3 regions of the Protofrankia sp. Cas3 genome follow, and region 2 is predicted to be linked to each of the others. Evidence: riboswitches for the same ligand, from Rfam matches in the RefSeq annotation. Region 2 holds a riboswitch; each other region holds the start of a gene.
The links. Region 2 has a riboswitch for cyclic di-AMP ahead of U9983_RS22210 (C40 family peptidase). Riboswitches for the same ligand answer to the same signal wherever they lie in the genome.

Region 1: it holds a riboswitch for cyclic di-AMP, as region 2 does, so the genes downstream of both, U9983_RS25780 (transglycosylase family protein) here and U9983_RS22210 (C40 family peptidase) in region 2, are expected to answer to the same signal.
Region 3: it holds a riboswitch for cyclic di-AMP, as region 2 does, so the genes downstream of both, U9983_RS11305 (transglycosylase family protein) here and U9983_RS22210 (C40 family peptidase) in region 2, are expected to answer to the same signal.

Annotation. Positions count from the first base shown of each region.
Region 1 is NZ_CAUVXP010000228.1:243-6,180, forward strand. It holds partial or broken gene U9983_RS25765 (ABC transporter permease) at 1-1,506, shown strand, start outside; gene U9983_RS25770 (ABC transporter ATP-binding protein) at 1,503-2,438, shown strand; gene U9983_RS25775 (ABC transporter ATP-binding protein) at 2,435-3,232, shown strand; cyclic di-AMP (ydaO/yuaA leader) riboswitch at 3,496-3,668, shown strand; gene U9983_RS25780 (transglycosylase family protein) at 3,673-4,230, shown strand; gene U9983_RS25785 (hypothetical protein) at 4,330-5,181, opposite strand; gene U9983_RS25790 (hypothetical protein) at 5,273-5,938, opposite strand, start outside.
Region 2 is NZ_CAUVXP010000153.1:1,475-13,761, reverse strand. It holds partial or broken gene U9983_RS22230 (DUF1727 domain-containing protein) at 1-184, shown strand, start outside; gene U9983_RS22225 (glutamine amidotransferase) at 198-953, shown strand; gene U9983_RS22220 (MarR family winged helix-turn-helix transcriptional regulator) at 960-1,526, opposite strand; gene U9983_RS22215 (plasmid partitioning protein) at 1,824-2,396, shown strand; gene U9983_RS22210 (C40 family peptidase) at 2,930-3,937, opposite strand; cyclic di-AMP (ydaO/yuaA leader) riboswitch at 4,144-4,314, opposite strand; gene U9983_RS22205 (hypothetical protein) at 4,791-5,162, opposite strand; gene U9983_RS22200 (magnesium and cobalt transport protein CorA) at 5,932-7,122, opposite strand; gene U9983_RS22195 (hemerythrin domain-containing protein) at 7,829-8,635, shown strand; gene U9983_RS22190 (TIGR03085 family metal-binding protein) at 8,687-9,307, shown strand; gene U9983_RS22185 (glycoside hydrolase family 26 protein) at 9,343-10,581, opposite strand; gene U9983_RS22180 (MFS transporter) at 11,539-12,287, shown strand, end outside.
Region 3 is NZ_CAUVXP010000047.1:4,518-10,455, reverse strand. It holds gene U9983_RS11310 (multicopper oxidase domain-containing protein) at 1-1,471, shown strand, start outside; cyclic di-AMP (ydaO/yuaA leader) riboswitch at 1,970-2,145, shown strand; gene U9983_RS11305 (transglycosylase family protein) at 2,148-2,531, shown strand; gene U9983_RS11300 (NUDIX hydrolase) at 2,720-3,205, opposite strand; gene U9983_RS11295 (MerR family transcriptional regulator) at 3,281-4,396, opposite strand; gene U9983_RS11290 (VOC family protein) at 4,395-4,835, shown strand; gene U9983_RS11285 (hypothetical protein) at 4,815-5,938, opposite strand, start outside.

The DNA.
Region 1 (5,938 bases), on a different contig from region 2:
GCGACCCGGGCCGCGGCCGGCAACGAGAAGGGGGCGCTGCTGCTGGGCATCTCCCCGTCCCGGCAGGCGGGCGCAACCTGGGTGATCGGCACGGTACTCGCCGGGACGATCGGCATCTTGCTGCGCGGCCTCCTGCCACTGGAGCCCACCGTACTCACCCTCGCCGTCATCCCCGCGCTCGGCGCGGCGCTCGCCGGGGACTTCACCTCCTTCGGGGTGGCCGCGCTGGCCGGTCTCGGCTTCGGGATGTCACGTTCGCTGGTCACCTTCATGGAGACCAGGACGTGGTGGCCGCATGTCAGTGGGCAGCCCCTGCCCGGGGTGCGGGAGGCGCTGCCATTCGTGGTCATCGTCGGGATCATGTTCGTGCGTGGCCGGAGCCTGCCGGTACGCGGTTCGGCGGCCCTCGCCCGACTGCCCTTCTCGCCCACTCCACGCGGTGCGGTGCCCCTGGCAACCGTCGCCGCCGCTGTCACCGCCATCGCCCTGTGCACGCTGAGTTTCGGCTGGCGGGGGGCCATCATCAACAGTCTCATCGGTGTCCTGCTGTCACTGTCGCTGGTGCTGCTGGTCGGCTTCGTCGGCCAGATCTCGTTGGGCCAGATGGCGATCGCCGGAGTCGCCGGTTTCGCGGTCAGCAAACTCGCCGACGGGGCGGGCATCCCGTTCCCGATCGCCCCACTGCTGGCCGCGCTGGTCGCCGCGGTCTTCGGAGCCGCCGCCGCGGTACCGGCGCTGCGCGTACGCGGCGTGAACCTGGCAGTGGTGACGCTGGCGGCCGCCGTCGCCATCGAGGAGCTGGTGTTCAAGAACGACTGGGTGGAGGGCAAGGGCGGCGCAGGCGCACCGGTAAGCTCGCCGGCCCTGTTCGGCCTGCGCTTCGGCCCTAACGATCCGTTCTTTCTCGGTGACGGGAAGCTGCCCAGCGCCGGATTCGGGCTGGCACTGCTGGTCATCGTGGTGCTGTTCGGCCTCGCCGTGTCCAACCTCCGGCGCGGTACGTCGGGCCTGCGCATGCTCGCCGTCCGCGGCAACGAGCGGGCGGCCGCCGCCGCCGGGGTGAACGTGGCGGCGACGAAAATCCTGGCCTTCGGGCTGTCGTCCTTCATTGCGGGAGTCGCCGGAGCGATGATCGGCTACCAGTACGGTTCGCTGACCGCGCCCACCTTCGACGTCTTCACCTCGCTCACCGTTCTGGCCTTCGCCTACCTCGGTGGTATCACCAGCGTGAGCGGTGCTGTGATCGGCGGGTTACTGGCCACCGGTGGGGTCGCCTTCTATACGACGCAGACCGTCTTCGGGGTCGGCAGCGAATTCTCGCTGCTGATCGGCGGCATCGGTCTGGTGCTGACCGCCGTCGGGAACCCGGAGGGAATCGCCGGAGCCCTGCGTGACACCGCCCGGACAGCCGACGGCCTGCTGCGCCGGCATCGGCCCGCGGCTGGGCCCCGGACGCGAGCTCGGACGCGACCGGCTGGCGATGCGGTCGTGGGAGGTGCCAAGTGACCCGATCGACCAGCGGGATCAGCCGTTCGGCGTCGACGCTCAGCGGTCCCGGCCGCACGGCTCCGGCGAACGCGGCGGCCTCCGCCGGGGCGCTGACAGTCGATGGGCTGACCGTACGGTACGGGGGTCTCACCGCCGTGGACGGTGTGAGCCTGACCGTCGAACCCGGCAGGCTGGTCGGTCTGATCGGCCCGAACGGAGCCGGCAAGACCACCCTCCTGGATGCCCTGACCGGCTTCACACCGATCAGCGGCGGCACCATGCGGTTCGGTGGGACCCGCCTGGACCGGATGGCGGCGCACCGGCGCGCGCGGTCCGGTCTCGGCCGCACCTGGCAGTCGGTGGAACTGTTCGACGAGCTGACGGTCGCGGAGAACCTGCGGGTCGCGGCCGAGCCCGCCCGCTGGTGGTCGTTTCTCGCCGACGCGGTACGGCCGGTCCGCCGCCAAGCGGACGCCGTCGCCGAGGCGCTGGCCGCGCTCGACCTCGGGTCGGTCGCTGACCGGCTGCCCACGGAGCTTTCGCACGGGCAGCGCAAGCTCGTCGGAGTCGCGCGGGCGCTGGCCACCCGGCCGTTTCTGGTCTGCCTGGACGAGCCGGCCGCCGGACTCGACACCGGCGAGAGCGCCCGGCTCGGCACGCAACTGCGCCGGCTGGCTGACGCCGGCCTGGGCATGTTGCTGGTCGACCACGACATGGGCCTCGTGCTCGGCACCTGCGACCTGGTCTACGTACTGGAGTTCGGAAAGATCATCGCTCGGGGCACGCCGGAAGAGATCCGCTCGGATGAGCGAGTGATCACAGCGTATCTCGGCACCCGATCCAGCCCGGAGGCCGGTACCGACCGGGACGCCGGGCAGCCGGCCGACTCGATCGAGCTGACCGATATAGCTGACATGACCAATATGACCGAAAACGAAGGGACGCCGTGACCGACGCCCTGCTCGACATCCGCCGTCTCGACGCCGGGTACCTCGGCATCCCGGTGGTGCACGGGCTCGACCTACGGGTCAACGCCGGTGAGATCGTCGCTCTGCTGGGTCCGAACGGCGCCGGCAAGACGACCACCTTGCTGACCATATCCGGTCTGCTACCGGTCATCGGCGGGACGATCGGGTTCCAGGGCCGTTCGATCGCCGGTGCCCGCCCGGACGTCCTCGCTCGACGCGGCCTCGCGCACGTCCCCGAGGACCGGGCACTGTTCATGGACCTGACCGTTCGGGAGAACCTGCGGCTCGCCGGTGGCCGTCGGGCCGCGCACACCGAGCGTGCTCTCGCCTACTTCCCGGCCCTGACGGACCTGCTGCGCCGCCCGGCCGGGCTGCTGTCCGGCGGGGAGCAGCAGATGCTCGCGCTCGGCCGGGCGCTGGCGACCGAACCGGCACTGCTCATGATCGACGAAATGAGCCTCGGCCTGGCGCCGGTCATCGTCGAGCGCCTGCTCCCCGTGCTGCGCCGGATCGTCGACGACACCGGCTGCGGGATTCTTCTCGTCGAGCAGCACGTGCCGATGGCACTCGAGATAGCGGACCGGGGCTACGTGCTCTCCCGGGGCCGGCTGCGGGTCGAGGGCACGGCCGACGAACTCGGCCAGCGCTATGATCTCGTCACGTCCAGCTATCTGGGCGAGGCTCCCGGCCCGGCCGGTGACCAGCCCGGCGCTGACAACGCCGGCACAGATCCGGCGCTCGTGGATACCCGATGCGCATCCGCCGGCCTTGAGTAGGCGGCCCCGCCGTCGGCGCCACCCGGTCGACCCGATTGTCCACAAAGCGCACCAAGCTCTGCGTCAAAATGTGGTTCCCATGTCACGGAAACGTTCCATCAATGCTGGCTGGTTAAAATGAACGCGCGCGCACGCGTATTAATGGTGATCGGTACCGAAATCAATGGTCGATGTTCGACTGTGCGCTTCTTCACCACCCCTTGCCGGCCGACCAGCGGTAGCCGATAGGGTTCCGCCGTGCCTTCGCAACGAGGGCGCGCATCGGACGAAACACGCCGAGTCCTGCCCCGTCCGATGATCGTCAAACCAACGGCAGGAGCGGGGGAACCACTTTCCGGGCGCCAGCGGGCGTCCTTGGGGTGAAGCCGCATGATGCGGCCGGGCATTTCCCAGCCCGAACCCGACAGCTCACCTCGTAGGCGTGGGGAAAGGGCATTTATATGTCCCGTTCGCGCGCCCGCCATCGCGGCAGCAGAGCAACCAGCAGATACACCCGCGCGCTCATCACCATTCCGGCACTCGCCGCCGCCGTCGGCGGTGTCGGCATTGGAATCTCGGGGCCCGCCAGCGCGGCACCGTCGGACGACCAGACGTTGTCGGCAATTGCTCAGTGCGAGTCCGGCGGCAACCCGACAATCGTCAATTCGATAGGCGCCGGCGGACTGTTCCAGTTCCTTCCCAGCACGTGGCAGTCAGTCGGCGGGACCGGTCTGCCGCAGAACGCCTCCGTTGCCGAGCAGTGGAACCGCGCCCGGATGCTGTACGCCCAGCAGGGCACGACGCCGTGGGTTTCATCGCAGTCGTGCTGGTCTGGAAAGGTCGACAGCGTCGCCAACACGGCTCCGACCGCCACACAGTCGCCGTCGGCGGGCTCGGTCGGGAGCGGCAGTGGGAGCGGGAGCGGAAACCCAGCCGACGACGCTCCCTCTGCCGCTAGCCACCACCGGCATTCATACTGGTCGCCCTGGTACCAGAGCACCCAGCCGACTGACGGCTAGACAACAGACGGAAAGGAAACCACCGGCACTCCGGTCGGGCGTCATCCGGCGCCCGACCGCTCGCCGGATTCCGCCACGAGCCGGTACGACTAGATCGCGCTACAAGACGCCGCCGGCATCCGCCGGATCGTCGCCGCGTGCGGGGGTTACGGGCCAGCCAGGCACGGACGGGTGCGTAACGTCCCTGCGGGTCACCGCCAGGAAGCTGACGAAACCGACGATCACAATCGCCAGAACCAGGCTGACCGGCCCGGTGCCCAGTTCAAGGCCACCGCGACCATGGGACACCCCCATCCAGTCGGCGAAGGAGGCACCGAGCGGTCGGGTCACGATGTAGGCAGACCAGAAGGCGAAAATCCCGTTCAGACCAGCCAGCCGGTAGGCCAGGGCCGGGACGGCCATCAGGACGGCAAACATCACACCCGAGGAGAAATAGCCCAGGTGCGCGGTTGTCGCGGTCATGTCTCCCAGGGCGGTACCGAGCGCGAACGTCGCCATGACCGTGGCCCAGTAGAACGCCTCACGACGACGGGTGTGGATACTGTGAATGGACAGGGTCTTCTCGCTCATATACCAGACCGTGAAGATGGCGGCCAGCGCGATCATGAAGAAGGCGGTTGACACGAGATACGGAATGCCAAATCCGACATGCAGGACATCGGCGGCCATCGTGCCGAACACACTGACCATGACAACGGCCGTCCAGTAGATCCAGACAACATATCGACGGACGTAGAACTGCAGCGCCAGCGCGGCCGCCAAGCACACGCCGGCGAGACCGACGGCAATCATCGGGCTGAGTTGGTGGGCCAGGTAATCCGACGTCGTCTCCCCCATGCCGGTGGTCAGCACCTTGGTGATCCAGAAGTACGCCGTCACTTCCGGGACCTTGCTCATTGCGCGTCGAGCACGGTCCCGAAGCACGTTCTGTTGGAGTTGACCTGTCGCCATGGTGGCAACGATGGCACAGCTATCCCCGCGCATCCCCAACCGGGTCGACGACCCCCGCGACGCCGCGTCCCCTATTGCCGGTCGCTCTTAGTCACCGTGTCCGGCTGACGGATGGTAACAAATCCGGCTGAGGTGGCGCAGACGGCTGCTCGGGTGGGGTGAGGATCGCCAGCTCGACCGCTGCGGCCACGGCGACGACGAACCCGATCGCAGCAAGCGGGAGGCAGCCCGGACGGACCTGGTCCCCCAACAGCGCAAACCCCATCGCGGCCGGGATGAGGGTTTCCGCCGCGCCCTGGCTGGCGGTGACAAGCGTCACCGAGCCGCGTTGCAACGCGGCTCCGAACGCACTCAACCCGAGCAGACCGTAGGCCAGTAGTGCCCAGGAAAGGGGGTCGGTGAGGATAGCGCCGAGGGTGTGATCGGCGTCCAACGCCCGTGCACACAGCGCGGTCCCGCCGAACGCCAGCCCCGACAGCGCTCCGAGCACCACAGCGGCGCGCTCTCCCCGCAGGGATCGGCCCGCCGCCGCGCTGGCGGCAACCAGGACGGGAACGAATAGCGCGATCACTATGGTCGCGATGGTGCCCACCGGACGCGGCGGCGCGGGCTGCGCGGTGAGAGCAAGAAGAATCAGGCCGACACCGAGCGCCGCCAGCGCGCGCAGTTGCGCCGGTCCCGGACGGCTGCGCAGGAACACCGCAGCCAGTACCGCGGTGACGCCGGCACTGCCGGCGAGAGTCGCCTGGACCGCGAA
Region 2 (12,287 bases):
CGGTGAGCGCAAGGAGGATATGAGCGTTCGCCTGGCCTACGCCGAGGTGCCGCACACCGTCCACCCGGATGCCGAAAGCGCGGCGTCCACGGTTGCCCAGGAGGGGACCGTGGACGTTGTCGCCAACTACACCGCCTTCCGTGACATCCTGGGGCGGGTTGCCCCGGTGAGGACGAGCAGATGACCAGGATGGCAATGTGATCACCGAGTCGGCGACCCGGATCGCCCTGATCTACCCGGAGCTGCTCGGGACCTACGGTGACGGCGGCAACGCGATCGTGTTGGCGCAGCGGCTGCGTTGGCGCGGGCTACCGGCCGAGGTGATCGATATTCCGGCTGGCGAGCCGGTGCCCGGCAGCTGTGACATCTACCTGCTCGGCGGCGGCGAGGACGAACCGCAGGTACTGGCCGCCGAGGGATTGCGCAGGAGCACCGCGCTGCTGCGAGCGGTCAACGAAGGTGCGGTCGTTCTCGCGGTCTGCGCCGGCTACCAGGTGATCGGCGCCTCGTTTCCCACCGGCGACGGCCAGGTCCATGACGGACTCGGCCTGGTGGATGTGGAGACCCGTCGGTCGTTCGACCCGGCGGACCAGCCGGCGCCACCCCGCGCGGTCGGTGACGTCGTGGTGGAACCAGCATCCGATCTCGGTCTTCCGGTCCTGCTCGGGTACGAGAACCACGCCGGGCGGACGCGGAGGCTGCCTGGCGGGCAGGGCAGGCCGCTCGGCGTCGTACGCAAGGGCGTTGGTAACGGCACCGCGGATCAGACCGACGGCATCGTGGACGACCACGTGCTCGGTACGTATCTCCACGGTCCGGTGCTCGCGCAGAACCCCGCACTTGCCGATCTGCTGCTGTCCTGGGTACACGGCCCGCTGCCGGAGCTGTTCGGCCCGCCTGAGGCGGAGATTCTGCGTCAGGCGCGCCTGCGTGCCCTCGACGTCGCGGCCTGAACCCTGTTACGGCTGTGGCGACCCGGGGCTGTGGCGACCCGGGGCTGTGGCGCCCCGGGGCTGTGGCGACCCGGATCGGGTGGGGGGGCGCTGGTCGGGCGGCGGAACGCCGGCACGGTCACGTTCGGCGAGCGCCGTATTGAAGCGGCCGAGAAGCATCCCGAAGCTGTCGCGTTCGTCCTTTTCCCAGGTGCCTACCAGGCTGCGCAGGCTCGTCACCCGCGCTTGCCGGGTGACGACGTAGCGCTCGCGTCCGCATGCGCTCAGGGTCACCAGGCTGGCCCGGCGATCGGTGGGGTCGGTGGCGCGTTCCACCAGGCCCTCGGCTGCCAGCGCGGCTACCTGGCGGCTCACCGTTGAGATGTCGAGAGCGAACACCGCACCGAGGGTCGTCAGCCGTAGCGCACCGTGATCGTACAGGTGGCTGAGCAGGAGATAGGCGGATCGGTCGAGGGCCGCTCCGGACTCGTCCGTGATGGCTGTGCGGAACCGCTCGGCCCGGCGGCCGAGCACGGCCAGCTCATGTTCGATCTTCTCAAGCGCCTGGTGATCGAGTGTCTGTTCATCGTCCACGTCGGCCTCATCCCTACGCCGTGTCCGCCGCCGGTGGCGTCACAGAACCTTGTGGATACACCATTGGGACGAACCAGGTGGCGCCGGGTCACCGTAGCGGATCTCCGGGTCCCCGGGTCGGCCGCCGGGGTACGGGCCAGATCGCCGGTGCGGTGCCCGACTCGTGCACGCCACACGGCGAATCTGCCGAATCGGGCGGCGTCTGTGTGGTTCGGTTGGCTCGTGGTATCGAATCCGCTCAAAGTCGGGAAAGCGTTGTGGACCAAGAACCGTCGACGGACGCTGATCGTCGTAGCCGTGGTCGTGGTTGCCCTCGCCTATACGTACCGCTCACCCACGGTGAAGACCGAGCGCGCCGCGATTCCGGCGGGCTACGCGTCGGCAGGCCGTGAGCTTGCGGTACATGCCGCCCCTAAGCCCAGGCAGCCGGTGCCGTTGGTCCTCGTTCTAGCTGACGACGGCAGCGACATGGCGGCGATCGAGAAGGCCAGCAACGCGTCGGCGCTTGCAGATCGCCAGAAGTTCGCCCTGGTGTACCCGGAGGCGGTGGCCAGCAGCTGGCAGGTCAACGGCCCGGATGTGCAGTACCTGCGGGACGTGGTCCGCTACGTCGCTCAGGAGCGATCGAACATCGACATGTCCCGGATCTACATCTGGGGCGGGGGAGAAGGCGGTCGCATGGCCCTTACGGTCGCCTGCAGCTCGCTTGACTCCGCGCAGAAGCCACTGTTTGCGGTGGTCGGGGCGGTGAACACGGTCGGACCGGCGCCCGCGTGCCCTTCGCAGGTTCATGTCAAGCTTCTGCCCCAGAAATGGGACGAAGCCACGACCGCTGCTTTGTGGACGTTTTCGAAAGATATCAGGGGCTAGAGCGACCGAAGGTCGCGCGCTGATGGCTCGTTTCGCGCGGCTGGTGGTTCCAGGATCTCCAGAGATCCTGGAACCACCAGCTCTGTCTCTGGGCACGCTTCGTGTCATCACCGGATTGACTTCCCGCCGGCCGGCTCAGCCGGGGGGGTGGCGCGGCCGGCCGGCGGGAGTTCTGGACTCCCGCCGGCCGAGCGCACTGTGGGGGGGGTTCAGTGCGCAAGGCCAGCGGAAGCCCGCGTTCCGCCGGGCATTACGAGCCGGGGGGGTTGGCTCGCTCCGACCAGCGGAAGTCCTTGGAGACATCCAGTTGTGGTTTGGGGCCGCCAGATCAGCGCCGATTTCGACAGCACCGACCTGGCGGCGAGGTTCACGCGTAACCGGAGGGGGAGGACACGCGGAACCCGATTGTGTTTTGAAGGAGCGTTAACCGTTTCACATGACCGGGATGGAAGCTGCTGTCGCCGGTACCGACGTACGAGCCGACCTACCAGGCTCCTTGGCCCCCGAGAGGGCGTTGGGACTGTGATTGCACGCTAGCTGACGCGGCCAACCGAGTACGACGTGGTCCAGATAGCCTCGAGTTTGACAACGTCACCTGATTTTGGGGCTACCCACATCTTGCCATCACCGGCGTAGATGCCCATGTGGTAAATGTTACCAGGTGCACCGAAGAAAATCAGGTCGCCGGGCTGTTTGTTGTACTGCGATACTCGGGTCGTTGCCTCGTATTGAGCTTCCGCCGTACGAGGAAGGCTGCGCCCCAGCTGTTTGAAGACATACTGAACCAGGCCGGAGCAGTCGAATGCGTAAGGTCCCTCTGCACCGTACACGTAGGGCTTACCGGCCTGTTGTGCCGCCAGATAAATAGCCCGTAGACCGAGGGAGCCTGCGGATATCGTTGCATCGATCGTACTCGGTGATATCGTGCTGGCCCCGCTGGAGCCGGATGCCTGAAGAACGCTACGAGCCACCGATAGAGGCGCCTGTGCCGGGACTGCCGGGGCTGGACCAGGCATCACAGTCATCGTACCGATGTTCGAGGAGTGCGCCGACTGCAGGGCGTCGGTGCCGTCGAAGATAGCCGTGATCTGTGTCGTGGTGAGAATCTTGGCTGTGTAGCTGGCGAAGCCCTGTTCGTTGGTGTACAGGTGCTTGAATGTCGCCCAGCCGTCAGGCAGCTTCACCTGAACCTTGATGAGCTGGTTCGGCAGCGGCGCGTGGGTCGTTCCGTCCTCGAGGGCGAAGCCCATGTCGATGGGCTGGTCGGCCTGCACGGAGACGTCCGGATTGGTGACCTTCAGCGCGACAGCCGACTTCGGGTGCAGGTCGGCCTGATCGATCACCTGGCTTGTGATGGAGCCGGGGCCGACCGAGGTGGCCGGGTTGATGACCGACGTGCGCAGGCCTGCGAGGGAGGCCTGGCTTCCGAACTGCGATCCTAGCGTGATCCGCGAGCTGACCGAGGTTTCGTCCATACCGGTGTCGGTCGGGGCGCAGCCGGCGAGCGCGACACCGGACACGGCAACCGTGCCGGTTGTCATCGCGGCTACCGCGGCCCGGGCTCGGACGCGACTTGTTCCCGACGGTGGAGCCGGCGCGCGGTGCCTGCCACGGGCTGAGCGCCCGGTCATGTCGGCAGGCGGTCGCAGAGACGACGTCGTTGCCGATCTCGTTGGCGACTTTGTCGGCAACGACGAATATGACCATGTTGCCGGATCAAGCTGCACATCGGGCGCAGACAAGGCTGTGATCCTTCCCGTTCGCCTGCGAGGTGAGCTGTCGGGTTCGGGCTGGGCTGCCCGGTGGGCCGTGCGACCGTCGCACAGCTCGCTTAACCCCTAGGACTGCACCGCGGCTCGGTGTCGTCCGGTGGAGGATGGGTCCCCCGCTCCTGCCCTGGTGACGACTCGGAGGGGACACCGGGACCGTGGGCAGGATTCGGCGTTCGGCCCGGTGTTGTCGTGACGTCGGGGTGAGACTAGTTCAAAAGGATGGTGCCAGTAAACACTAGTCCCTCACAACTACGGCGAGTGCTCACAGAAGTGACCATATCGGCTCCTCCCATCCTCCATGCCGACCAGCTCGCCGCCATGCCCTGACCTGTTGGTCCGGGCGGCAGGCCGCCTGGCTGAGGCGCCCGATGCCGTGACCCACAGGATGCGGAAGATGACATTACGCCATAGCGACGGCAGTCTGGCGGCGGGGGGCACTCGAGCGCCGATAGTTATCTTTCGTTGCCATGTAGTAGTGAAAATTGTCGCCTTGGTAGAGTCATCCGATCACGGATAGTGTCGATCGCTATGAGATGTCTCGCTCCTACATCCCGTGGGGGCGCATCCCGCGTGAGCCATACGGCCCGGGGCTGTGACGGCCCGGGGCTGTGGCGGCCCGGGGTCAGTGGCGGCGGGCGCGGGTCGCGCGGCGGGAGAGCAGGCCGGCGGTCTCCAGGACGTGCAGTTCGACCGCGAGTTGGTGAACCTCGGCAGGCAGGGAGCGGTAATGGCCGGACAGGGCTTCGACGGCGGCCTGCGCGCGGTCCGCGAGATCGTCCAGGGCCCGCTGATGAGTGCGCATCTGCGCCCGCTCATCCTGAATCGCGCGGACCGTGTCCTCCTGCCATCGCCGGGTACGCATCAGGTGCTCGCTGGCGTCCGCGGCCTGGCGCTCAGCATCCTCCAGCCGCCCGAGGAGCTGATCAAGTTGGTCCAACCTTGTTACCAGCTCCGCGATAAGATCATTGCGAACCGGGTACGTCGGTTTGGTCATCGGACCGCGTCGTGCACGTCGTGGGCCATGTCACGGATGTCGTCCCGTGTGCTGAGACACGTCAGGTCGTGGGCGCGGCGGGGGATGTGACCGTTGTCATGCAGGTCCGTTGCAAGGGTCAGCACGGGGTGTGATCGCAGTCCTAGCCGTCTGCCGTTGGCCGGCCGCTGGGACGGCGGTTGACGGTGGGTTCCCGCGCGAAGGGCCGACACAGCCGATTACGGTAGCCGACGCCGTGGTCTTCGTGAATCCCGTCGTCGGGTGATATATCGGAACTGCATAGTCGGAAATAGCTATCAAAGCGAGACGGTAGTCCTGATGGGTCGCCGTCCTCAGGAGGGGTAGGACCGAACGGGAGGACGGCAGGGCGCTCCGGTGGTATCCACCCAGCGGCCGGGCGTGACCCGCAGCACCCCTGGTGATAGTCCGAACGGGTGATACCCACGCCCTGCGATGGCCGCACGGCGGGGCCTGGTAGGTCCGTAATCCACCTGGATTTGCCCGGTTCGGGGCACCGATCTACTCTCGCCTCTCCGGGGCAGCCGGTACCCCGACTCAGGTTGCCCGGGGCCTGTGGCCGGGCGAGCGGTATCATGATCGTACGACCTTCGGCCAGCGGCTTTCCTCTTCACCGTACCGGGTTCACGGGTGAGGCGGTCGGTTGCAGTGACCTGATCCCGGTGATTCAACGGGCGTAATAGACTACACCATCGGCTTGATGCGTGGTCGTTGTTGTATGGTTCTTGTCGCCTGGGTTTTTTATTTGTGATTACAGCCAGCCGTTGCGCTTGAAGGACCGATACAGCGCGAAGCAGATCGTCGCCATCAGACAGAGAACGGCTGGGTATCCCCAGGCCTGCCGCAGCTCCGGCATATGATCGAAATTCATTCCGTAGATGCCGGCGACCGCCGTCGGAACCGCGGCGATGGCGACCCAGGCGCTGATACGGCGCATGTCCTCGTTCTGCGCGATGGTCACCTGCGTCAGGGTTGCCTGGATGATCGACGACAGCAGTTCATCGAATCGCGCTATTCGCTCGGTGACCAGTTCGAGGTGGTCGGCTACATCACGGAAGTACTCCTGAATCCGCGGTGGGATCCTGCCGACGCCCGGCTCGGTGAGCGCCCGCACCGGAGCGGCAAGTGGCGTGACGGCGTGTTTGAGCTCAAGCACCTCGCGTTTGAGCTGGTAGACCTTGCTGGCGTCGGGGCGGGTCGAGCGGCGGAAGACCGAGCCCTCGATGGTGTCGATGTCGACTTCGATCTTTTCGGTGACGACCAGGTAATCATCGACAATCTGGTCGCAGATGGCGTGGAGGACGGCCGACGGTCCTAGGCGTAGCATTTCTGGTTGTTTCTCCAACCGGCTGCGCAGCGCTTGGAGCCCGCCATGTTCACCATGCCGGACCGTGACGATGAAGTCCCGTCCGAGAAATACCATCACCTCGCCGGTGTGGACGATTTCCGATGTCGCGGTCAGCTCCTCGTGTTCCACGTAACAGGCGGTCTTGAGGACAACGAAAAGCGTCTCCCCGTATCGTTCCAGCTTCGGCCGTTGGTGGGCGGTGACGGCGTCCTCGACGGCGAGGGGATGCAGGCTGTAGACATCGGCGATATTGGACAGATCCGCCGCACTCGGTTCGTAAAGGCCGAGCCAGGCGAAACCACCGCGGTGGTGGTCCCGGGCGACGCGCAGGGCATCGGTGTGGTGGATAGGTTGCGGGTCGCGAGCGCCGTCCCGGTAGACGTGGCAGGCGACCACCCGGCCGGTTGGTGTCGAAGGGTCCTCAGGGCGGGTGCGGCGCCGTTTGGGGACCATTCGGACCAGGGATACTGGTCTGGCCAGGGCGCCCGCCAGCCATCCCGCCGGGGTCGACGGATGGCTGGCTGCATGCGGTGCGGACGGGTACCGCCTGTCCTGCCGATCGCCGGTGTCGTCATCGACATGCTCGTCGCTCACTTCCGGTTCCTTCCGTTGATGGTCCTGCCGGTCGCCAGGTCTGTCGGTCTGGCCTCTTCTGGTGCCGGGTGTTTCGAGCGGGCTTAGAGCGCCCGGCAAGAGGGGCGTGCCGTGCCGTGCCGTGGCAGCGCCAGTGGCGTGCCAGTGGCGTGGCGGCACCGGGGCACGCACCTCGCCGCAGCGCTACCCTTCCATCGCTGCGCGATGCACGGGTACCCCGGCTCGTCGGTCGACACCCACCACCAGGGTGGCCCCTCCTCGCACCTCGCGATCCCACCCGCCCCAGCCCCACTCCTTGACCCACGCCCCTACTGCCAGGCGTTCTTAACGATGTGAATCTGATGCTCCTGCCACAACACCAGATTCACATCGTTCCCGAAGAGCGCCCGGTAACAGGGGCGCGGCCTCGCGGGGCCGGGGCACGCACCTTGCGTTGGTGTCGTCGGGTGAATAGCGGAGCTGAAACGTTGAGCGTACAGTTTGACTGATGACCGTCGACGGTCGACCGTAGCGTGCCGAATTCGCTGCTGTCGGCTCGGTCGTCGCACCGTGGAAGTACGCAGGCGTGGGGGTGGCGATGACGTCCACAACGGGGCCGGGATCCACAACGGGGCCGGGATCCGCGACGGGGCCGGGAGATGGACGACCAGTCAGGGATCCCGGGGTCGGCGAACGGAATGATCCGAGCGAGACGTCCCTCCTTGAGATGATCAGCGCCTCCCATGACGATGCGACGCAGCTTGTCAAGCTGACCTTCACCGAAGCGGCGACCTCCGGGGACCCCAGACGCGCATTGCGGGCTGCCGATACCGCGGTTGCGGCGATCAGTGCACATATGTACTCGGTGCAGACCTCGATTTACCCGGTGGCGCGCCGCCGCCTCCCGGACAGCCGGCCGCGTATCGCGGAGCTGTGTGCCCAGGGGCGGGAAACCTCGTCGGTGCTACGTGGCATCTCCCAGCACATCCAGGGCGACGTGCACCGGCCGGGCGAGTCGATGGGAACGCTGCGCGAGCGCTTGGCCGAGCTCGAGGAGCAGCACATCGCCGCTGAGGACATTCTGGTCGCCGACCTCGAGAAGACACTTTCCCCGGACGAGCGTCGCCGGCTCATCATGTCGTTCCGACGGGCGATGCGGCGGGCGCCCACCCGCCCCCACCCGTACATTCCCCGCTCCGCTGTGGTTGGAGGCCTCGTCCTGCGGCTTGCCGGGAGCTGGGATCATGTCCTCGACACCATGGATGCCCGGGTTGCCGCGGGTGGACGGATCCGGGCACCAGCGCCGGCGGGACTGTGGGGCTGGTACCTGCTCGGACGTCCGACTCCGGCTCCGGCTCCGACTCCGACTCCGGACACTGCCAGCATCGCCAGCACTGATGTCTCCTCTGGTGCCTCTGGTGCCGCCAGCACCGACGCTGGTGGCATCGCCGGTCGGCGGCAGGTCCCTCGTGGCGCCCAGGCGGCCGGGGTCGGAGGGCACGGGCCGCGAGGGCGACGGCGACCGCGTCGGTAGCCACCGAGATGATGGCGAGGTCCTAGGATTACGCGTATGGGACGTGCCCGTGTGCAGCGTGTGACCCTTGCGGATCTTCTGGATGAGGTCGGTCCGGCACAGGCCACCTTGTGCGACGGTTGGACGGCGCATGATCTTGTCGCTCATCTGGTGACTCGGGACCGGGTGCCGTACGCGCTGCCTGGCTTGGCGATAAACTGGTTGCACGGTGTGACGGTGGCGGCGGAGCGGTCCACGATGCGCGGCGACACCTATCCGAACCTGGTGGAAATTTTCCGTGGCGGCCCGCCGTGGTGGCATCCAGGCCGTGTCGGACCGGTTGACGATGCCACGAACCTGGTCGAGTTCTTCGTCCATCATGAGGACGTTCGGCGGGCCAGACCCGGATGGGAGCGACCCCTGCTTGACGCGGGGACGCAGCTGGCGTTGTGGAGATCGTTTCAACTGTTCGGTCGGGCCGCCTACCGGCGGTCCGCCGTCGGAGTGATCGCCGAGCGTGCTGACGGCCCGGGGCGGGTTGTGCTGCGGCGTGGTGCCGGTAACGTGACCCTCGTCGGTGACCCGGCCGAACTCCTCCTGTTCGCCTTCGGTCGCCGTGACCACGCCGTTGTCGACATTCACGGCGACAACGGCGTGGTCACGGCGTTCGCCGAAGACCGGGTCAGCCTGTGAGTGGGTAGCCGCTCATCGTAGCGGCGGCAACGTCGTCACCACAGCGATGCGTAGGCCTGGGCGCTGCTGGGCTCTTCAACTGGGCCGGTCAGGGAGGAATGGACGTTGCCCGGATCCGAATTGCTGAAATATGCCTCGTACGACACGACATCGGCGTTGGCGACGAACGTGTCGTGCATTTTCCGGATGTAGAGGGGGTTGTCTCCGCCGGACTGCCCAGCCCTTCCGGCACCGGTGTCGTGGGTGCCGACGAGCCCCCATTCCGGCACGGAGAACTTCTTGCCGTGCGCGCGGGCAAACTTGATCACAGAGCAGAGTCCTTCGGCTTCGTCGCACTGGGTGTTCCAGGAGTTCTCGTCTGTACTTGCCGGCCACATGTCAAAGGTGTCGATGCCGATGACATCGACGTATGCGTCACCCGGGTAGAAATCGAAGGCGCCGTCGGTGTGCGAGTTCAGCGTCCAGTCGATCCGGGCCTGGGCATCTGTCTGCCGGATGGCACCGACCACCTGCTGGAAGCAGCCGACCCATGACCCCGGTTTGTTCGACGCAGACCAGGGGAACCAGTCGCCGTTGAATTCCCAGGCAAGCCGGACGATGCTGTTCGCGCGGCCCTGACCGATCAGCCACCGGCCGAACTCCTGCCAGTGCGAGTTGTACGCTCCCGACGCGCAGGCGCCGATGTCGCCGCCGGAGTCGGGGAAGAACGGCTGACTGATCACCCAGGTGCCGGCGAAGCCGGCGAACTTCTCGGGGTCCGAGCCGAGCCATGGGTGCGTTATCGTTTCCCAGCTTGACCGGTCGGCAAAGGTGACGACCACGTCAACCGGCCGGCCACGAAAGGCAGCCCACTGGTTCGCCTCCGCCAGAGTGCCCGCGGCGACGCCGCTGGTCCATCCGCCGGACAGGGGGCCGTCGCCGGGAACTGTGGCTCCGCCGGGAACTGTGGCTCCGCCGGGAACTGTCGATCCGCCGGGCGCCACGGCGGTCACGGCGGCTGATCGGACGGTGGCGGCGACCTGTGGCGGTCCGGCGTAGGTGCTGCTGCTGGCGGCCGGCGCGTGGCCAGGGCCGCCGTTCGGGTCGTCGTTGCCGACTCCGGCCGTCGGGATGGACGCGCCGGCGACCGGCGTGGCGGACGGCCCGGACGTGGTCGCCAGCGTTGCATTCCCGACACCATCACCTCTGATCGGGGCGACGTGACAGCCAAGGCTCGTGGCAGCGACCGCGAGAGCACCCAGGCCGGCGAGCCAGACCCGGCCACGGATCGACACCACCTTCTTGGCTGCCGCTGTCGGGCCCAACCGGGGTGGCGCTGCCGTGCGGGGTGCGAGCGTGCGCCTACTTTCCGCTGCGACCTGGACGAGTTCTTGCTGGTCCGTTGTCGATTTTGCCGCATTGGCAGATGTTGTTTTTTGCAGTGGGTAACGTGTTTCATCAGTGGTTTTTCTGTGTTTCACAGTTGACTCCCTCCGCGTGACGGGGCTGTCTCGCGACCCTGGACGTCGCCGAAGTGGACGTCGCCGCACGACATGTGGGCCTCGCAGATAGGGAAATGTTCCGGGCGACGGGCTTCAGCAGGCCTGGCGTGGGCCTGCGGCAGCAAAGTCATCATCGGATGATGAGGCTACACGGACCCGCTTCAGCACCCGCCAGATGGGCATACCAGCAGGTCAAGGAGTTATTGATCAGACTTCTGCATGGACGGCAACCTGTCGCAGTCCGTCGTCTATTGTGTTTCTGTTGTCTATCAAGAGTTCTTTGATCAACTGTTAGTTGATATTAACAATCGTCGTTGTCTAGGGCCGTGCTCTCGACCGCGTGTCGGCCGTGGCGAACTCGGTGGCCACGGCCGACGAACGCCTCGTCCACGAGCTCGGCCAGGTCCGTGCTGCTGCAGGCGGTCAGGCACGCTGCGTGGGCAGGTTCGTACCCGGTCCGCGTGACGCCGGCGATGAGTGAGGGTCGCCGGTCGCCGGTCGCCGGTCGCCGGTCGCCGGTCGCCGGTCGCCGGTCGCCGGTCGCCGGGCCGGCGCCTGTGGCCAAGCCAGGCCAATGATCCTTATCTCATGGTCGGCACGTCCGGGGATGGTGATCCGTGCCGTCAAGCTGATCTGTAGGGATGCAGTGTAGGCCACAGTGGGGATCCCTTTTTGATCATTAGATACTTGGTATCATCAACTATACTGAGTTTCATCCGCTGCGCGTCGCTTAAAAGGGGGCTATCCGCTATGACGGCTGCGGTGGATGTAAGGCGTTCGTCGTCCGTGACCTTCGCGGCTCTCGGCATGTCAGCGCTGACCTTCTCGTTGCTGCAGACGATGATCGCGCCCGCGTTGCCGACGATCCGGGCGGAGTTCGGTTCGAGCCAGGCCGGTATTGCGTGGATCATGACGGCCTACCTGCTCAGCGCATCCGTGGCGACCCCGATCCTCGGGCGTCTCGGGGACGTCTACGGCAAGAAGCGGCTGCTTGTCGGCATGCTCGCGGTGCTTGCTATCGGAACGGTGACCGCCGCGCTCGCAACATCCCTGACCGTGATGCTCATCGCCAGGGTCATCCAGGGGGTGGGTGGGGCGATCTTTCCGCTTGCGTTCGGGATCATCAGGGACGAGTTCCCACCGGAGAAGGTCGGCGGCGCGATCGGTGTCGTGTCCGCCGTGCTCGGCGTGGGCTCGGGAACCGGAACGGTCATTTCCGGACCGATCAGTAGCCACCTGGGCTATCACTGGCTGTTCTGGCTACCGGCGATCGCCATTGCCATCGCATTTGTGGTGACCGTGCTGTGCGTTCCGGAGTCGCCCATCCGCGTGGCTGGGAAGGTGTCAGTCGGTGGCGCGTTGCTGCTTGCGGCGTGGCTTGTCGTTCTGCTGCTCGGAATCAGTCAGGGACCCCGGTGGGGATGGGGATCCAGTTCGGTCTTTGGTCTTTTTGCGCTGGCGGGGCTGCTTATCGTCGTCTGGATCACCGTTGAGAGCCG
Region 3 (5,938 bases), on a different contig from region 2:
GAAAGGTCCACCCGCCTGGCGTCCATCGTCCGGAGCAGGGTTTACCGGCGCCCTTGCACTCGTCATATGCCTGGCCATCTCCGGCCCGGCCACGGCGCTAGCCGCTGTCGGCGGGCAGCCGAAAACCACCGATATGACCGGCATGGCCGGCATGGCGATGCCGAGTCCGGAAAACACGTCCTACTGGGATGGTGTCGGCGGTGCGGCATTCCACCCGACCGGACAGGTGCGCACCTACTATGTCGGTGCCGATGAGGTCGTCTGGAACTACGCCCCGGACGGGCGCGACGACATCACCGGTCAGGCGTTCGACCCGATCGCGAAAACGTACGTCCAATCCGGACCCGGACGCATCGGAACGAGCTATCTCAAGTGTCTCTACCGCGGCTACACCGACGCGAATTTCGCCAGTCTGGCCCCGCGCTCCCCGCAGGATGCGTACCTGGGCTTCCTGGGCCCGGTCATCCGGGCCGAGGTCGGCGACACCATCAAGGTGGTGTTCCGCAACGCCTGCAGGATTTCTGACAGCGTGCATGCACACGGTGTGTTCTACACCAAGGCGAACGAGGGTACGCCCTACGCCGACAACACCTCCGGGGTGGACAAGCTTGACGATGCCATACCCACCGGAGGCACGCACACCTACACCTGGCTGGTGCCCGACCGGGCGGGCCCGGGCCCACACGACGGTAGTTCGGTCATGTGGATGTACCACTCCCATACCAGCGAGGTCACCGACACCTATGCCGGACTCATCGGCCCGATGGTCATCACAGCCAAGGGGAAGGCGCGGCCGGACGGCAGCCCCGCCGACGTCGACCGTGAGATCTTCACGTTGTTGACAATCACGAACGAGAACTGGAGCCCGTATCTACAGGAGAACCTCCGCCGTTTTGCCCAGCAGCCGTATCCGTCACAGGACGACAGCAACTTCGTCCGGTCCAACCTGCGGCACGGCATCAACGGCTACATTTTCGGCAACGAGCCGATGATCACTATCAAAAAAGATGAGCACGTCCGCTGGTACGTGATGAGTATGGGCGGTGAACAGGACCTGCACACCCCGCACTGGCACGGCAACGACGCGGTCGTGGGCGGAATGCGGATGGATACCGTTCCGCTGCTCCCCGGTACCATGGCAGTGGCCGACATGGTACCCGACAACGTCGGCATCTGGCTTTTTCACTGCCACGTGAACGAGCACATCACCGCCGGCATGCTGACCCGGTACCAGGTCGTGTCCGGCACAGGCACAGGCAGCAGTAGCACCGGCGGTACCGGCACCACCGCATCGGCGTCCGGGTCGGGGGCCACAACGATGCCGGTGCCCAAGGGTGCTGTCTCGGCGGGTGAGGGCGGGATAGCCAACCCCCCGTCCGCCGTTCCCGCTGCGTCGGCGGTAGCCGCCATCGTCGTGATGGTCGCCGGCCGCAGGATCGTCCGCCGCCGCCGCAGTCGGACGATGGGCTGACAGCCACACCGTCCACCCCATTGGCGCATTGGTCATCGCTGGCCAGGCCCGCGCCGTTGCCTCGCAGCGGGCCTGGCCAGCGATATGTCGGGATTCCCCAGTTGTCCGGGCCCGTGTCTCTCGCGGGTCGGGCCTCCTGTGGGCCGTGGCAGCGCTGCGGTCGGACATCCATTGTGCATATTGCCGACACGATACACGGCGCCGTCGACACCGGGTTTTCCGGCGCCGTCGTACAATCACCGCCGGATAGCCACGCAGTCGATCCGCCTGCCCACGTACCGCGTAAGGCGGGGCTTTACCCGACAGGTGGCAGCCCCGTCACAATATCGCCGGCGGGACGAGGCCACAGTAGGGATGAGCGCGAGTACGCGCACGTTACCGGCAGCCGTAGCTGCTATCAACATCGGATACGGACTGTGTGCCTCTTCACGTAACCTTGCATTCTGGGCCGTCGTTGCACGTATGGTCTTCGCCGTGCCTTCGAGAGGAAGGCACGCGTCGGACGGCACGCCGAATCCTGCCCCCGTCCGATGAAAACCAGACCGGTGGCAGGAACGGGGGAACCACTTTCGGACGTCGACGTCAGGCGTCCTCGGGGTGAAGCCGCACATCGCGGCCGGGCACTCCCAGCCCGAATCCGACAGCTCACCTCGCAGGCGTGGGGAAGGACATCTACATGTCCAACGTACGTTCCGGCGACCGTGGAATCAGTCGAATCAAAGCACGGGCCCGGGTATTGATCGCTGTGCCGGCACTTGTTGCCGCCATCGGCGGAGGCAGCGTCGCGCTGTCGCAGCCGGCAAGTGCGGCCCCGTCCGCGGACGGGGCGCTGGCCGCCATTTCGAAGTGCGAATCCGGTGGCAACCCGAGCGTTGTCAACTCGATCGGCGCCGGCGGACTGTTCCAGTTCCTGCCCGGTACCTGGCACGGTGTCGGCGGGTCCGGCCTGCCGCAGAATGCCAGCGCCTCCGAGCAGTGGATGCGTGCGCGGATGCTGTACGCGCAGCAGGGCACCAGCCCCTGGTACGCCTCGAAGCACTGCTGGGCCGGAAAGGCCTAACAGGCTCGACGGCCAAAGGGCGTGCGATCATGTTCTTCTCGCACGCCCGGCGGCCTCAAGCGGTCTCGACGGCCAAAGGGCGTGCGATCATGTTCTTCTCGCACGCCCGGCGGTTTTAAGCGGTCTCGACGGCGCCCGGGGGGAGATTCTGCCAAATGGGATCTCCCCCCGGCCGGTCGCGTTGCCGGTCAGGAATGTTTTCCAGCCGCCTGGCCGTACGGCGGTCTGGTCCGCTCAAGCTCCAACGCGATGTCGATGAGATCAACCCGCTCGAGGGTGTCGATCTGATCGACATCGATCCAGGCGGCCTGGTCGGTGGAACCGCCAATCTCATGCCGAAGCACGCCGCCGACCACCCGGGCCGTGTAGATGATCCGCACGGTGTGATGGTCGACTGTGCCGCCGGTGCCGCGCGGAAAACATCTGCGCATCGAGTCCACACCCAGCAGCGATTCGATCACGACGTCGTACCCGGTTTCCTCCTCGACTTCACGTACTGCCGCGGCCAGCGGATCCTCGCCGTGATCGATGCCGCCTCCGGGTAGAGTCCAGAACTTCCCGCCCGTGCCGACGAAGCGCGCAAGAAGGATCTTCCCTTCGTGGATGCAGACCGCGTACGCAGCGACCCGCAGCTCCCGGACCAGAACCGGTTGACCGTCGTCATCCCCTGACATCCCCCACACGATGCCAGCTCCGAGATCGACCCGGCGAGGGTATTGCTCGATTCAGCGGTCGAGGAACAACTATGATCATCCGGCCGTCTGTAGCGCGGTGATCAGCCACTCCAGCGCCTCGATCATCGGGCTGGCAACCGCCACCGTCGGCGTGTCGCCGCTGACGAGCGCAACGAGTTCCCAGAACCGGTAGACCCGTCGGTCGGTGAACGTTTCAAGATCGTCTATGAGTGTTGCCCGCCACGCCGAGGTGTCACGGTTCCCGGTCGTCTGCGCGTACGACGCGGCGATCGCGGCCGCCAGCGCCGTGCCGTCGGTGGAGACCGGGTCGATCCCCTCGGTGTATGCCTGCGTGGCCCGGCTCGCCAGAACGGTGTTGAAGGCCTCCTGGTGTCGGATGGTCGCTTCTTCGCTGACGTGCTTGGCCGCGCCCCGTTGCGCCATGGTCCTGACCCGGGCGGTGAAATCCTCATCCTGGATCAATGTCACCAGTTCCACCCAGGCCTCGACCTGCTCGCCGGTCGGGTCCTCGGGCAGCTCGGGAAATGAGGCTCGGATCATCGTCTCGAATTTCCCACCGGCTCCGCTGCCACCGTCCAGGCCATTGCCGTCAAGACCCTTGAACACGGTGTCGAGAAAGCCGTCCAGAATCCGTGTGCGTTCCGCCGCATCGAGTTTCGCCAGTCGGTGCATCAGTTCCATCTCCTCCCAGTCGGATCCGCGGACCGCGACCGCCCGTAGCACTGCCTGCCGTAGCCGCAGCACCCTGACCTGTGCGCCGAGCGCCTCGGCATGCGCACCTGCCACCTCGGCCACCGTGATCTCCTGCGCGAGTACCTTCGCGACGGTCGGAAGGTCGATGCCCAGGTCACGCAAGGTGCGCACCAGCTCGAGGCGGGCCACCGCCATCGCGTCGTACAATCGGTAACCGGCGTTGCTGCGCGCAACCGGCTCGACCAGATGCTCGTCGGCGTAGAACCGGATGGTGCGTACCGGCACCCCGGTCAGTTCCGAGAGCCGCCCGATCGTGATCAGCCGGTCGGTCGCGTGTCCCTCCATGAACCGCCACGATCCAGGTTCCAGTAGGTGGAGACTCAAGCTGATGGCAGCCGGCACGGTGGTGACGTGCGTCACATTCGATTCGGACGGCATCGCATCGTCCGCGGCCGGCCAGACGGTGGAGGTCCTCATGGACGTACATCTTGATCATGTCGTCCTGTGGGTGGCGGACCCACTGCGGTCGCTGGACTTCTACCAGCGCGTGGTCGGGCTCCCACCGGTACGGGCGGAGGAGTTTCGCGCGGGGGCGGCGCCGTTCCCGAGCGTGCGGGTGTCGACCGAGTCCATCATCGACCTGATGCCGCGGGCTGCCGCCGCCGCTGTCAACGCCGTCCCAGGAGCCGACCGAACCGCTGGCCATCCTGTCAACCACATCTGCCTCGCGATGGGCCGCGAGGAGTTCGATGCCCTCCGCCGCCGGTTGGCGGACAACGGCGTCGGCGTGCCGGTAACCATGGAGCAGTCGTTTGGTGCGCGTGGCATGGCGCCGCGGGCGTTTTACTTCGCAGATCTCGACAACAACGTGATCGAGGCCCGTTACTACCCCTCGTCACCTGCGTCCGACGCATGAATCCATCGTCAGCGGGAGGGGAGCGCGTCCCGCCATGACCAGAGCGAGCAGGACCACCATTGCGGTGGCGGCAGCGAGGCCCGCCGCCCCGGGGAAGTGCCGGGCGGACAGGCCGAGGGCGACCGGGGGGATGCCCACCAGAGTCAACAGCGCGCTTTTCACCCCGACCCGGCTGGGCGGGCGGGCCATCACCCACAGGATCACGGCGAGAAGCGCGCCGAAAAGCAGCAGGCCGATATAGGGGTCGGCGGCTTCGGTGGCGTCCGCGGCCTGCCGTTGCGCCGCGCTGGTGCCGGGGACCATCACGGGGCCCACGATGTCGGGTATCCGGTCGGGGAAGAGCGCGATCGCGCTCAGTCCGAGGAGCGCGACGAGCAGCGCGGCGAAGGTGCCGGCACACAGCGCCGCCATGACGCCCTGATCGGCACGACCGGTGCGTCCGGTGGTCCACACCGCGGCCGCCGCGGGCGCACCGATGGTAACCAGCGCCAGCCAACTGCCGTGCCAGGGAAGGCCTGCGGCCAACGGCGGCCCGATTCGCTCGAAGGGCATCACCGCGAACGATGCCAGCCCCGCGACGAGCCCCGCGCAGGCCCCAGCGCCAAGGCCCGGGCCACCGAAACCGGCGCGGCCCGTGGTCGTTGCCAGAAACACCCCGGTATAGAGCGTCAGCAGAAACACGAACATCGGGGTCTTGGGGCCGGGCTGGAGGAATGTAGCCGTGCTGTCTCCCACCGCCAGGATCAACAGACCCAGTCCCATCAGGGTGTAGCCGCTGACGCGTACGACCTGGGCCGCCCGTTCCGCCCGGACCGGGCCGAAGAAACCCGGGCGGCCGCCGAGCCAGACAAGCAGGGTCAGGACCAGTACCCCGGGGATGATCTGGCCGATCACCCTGGACAACGCGACCTCACCGGCCAGCACCAGGCCCATCGCTGCGGCTATGCCCACCGGGCGCCAGGCTCTCTGTGCCTTCACGGTCTGTAGTAGAGCTGCGCGGGTACAGCCCAGGGCAAAGCACCAGCGTTCGGCGGATCCGTCAATGGTGGCCAATTCGGCCCGCATCGCGCATCCCCATTCGTGACGTGCCGCCGGAAGCAATC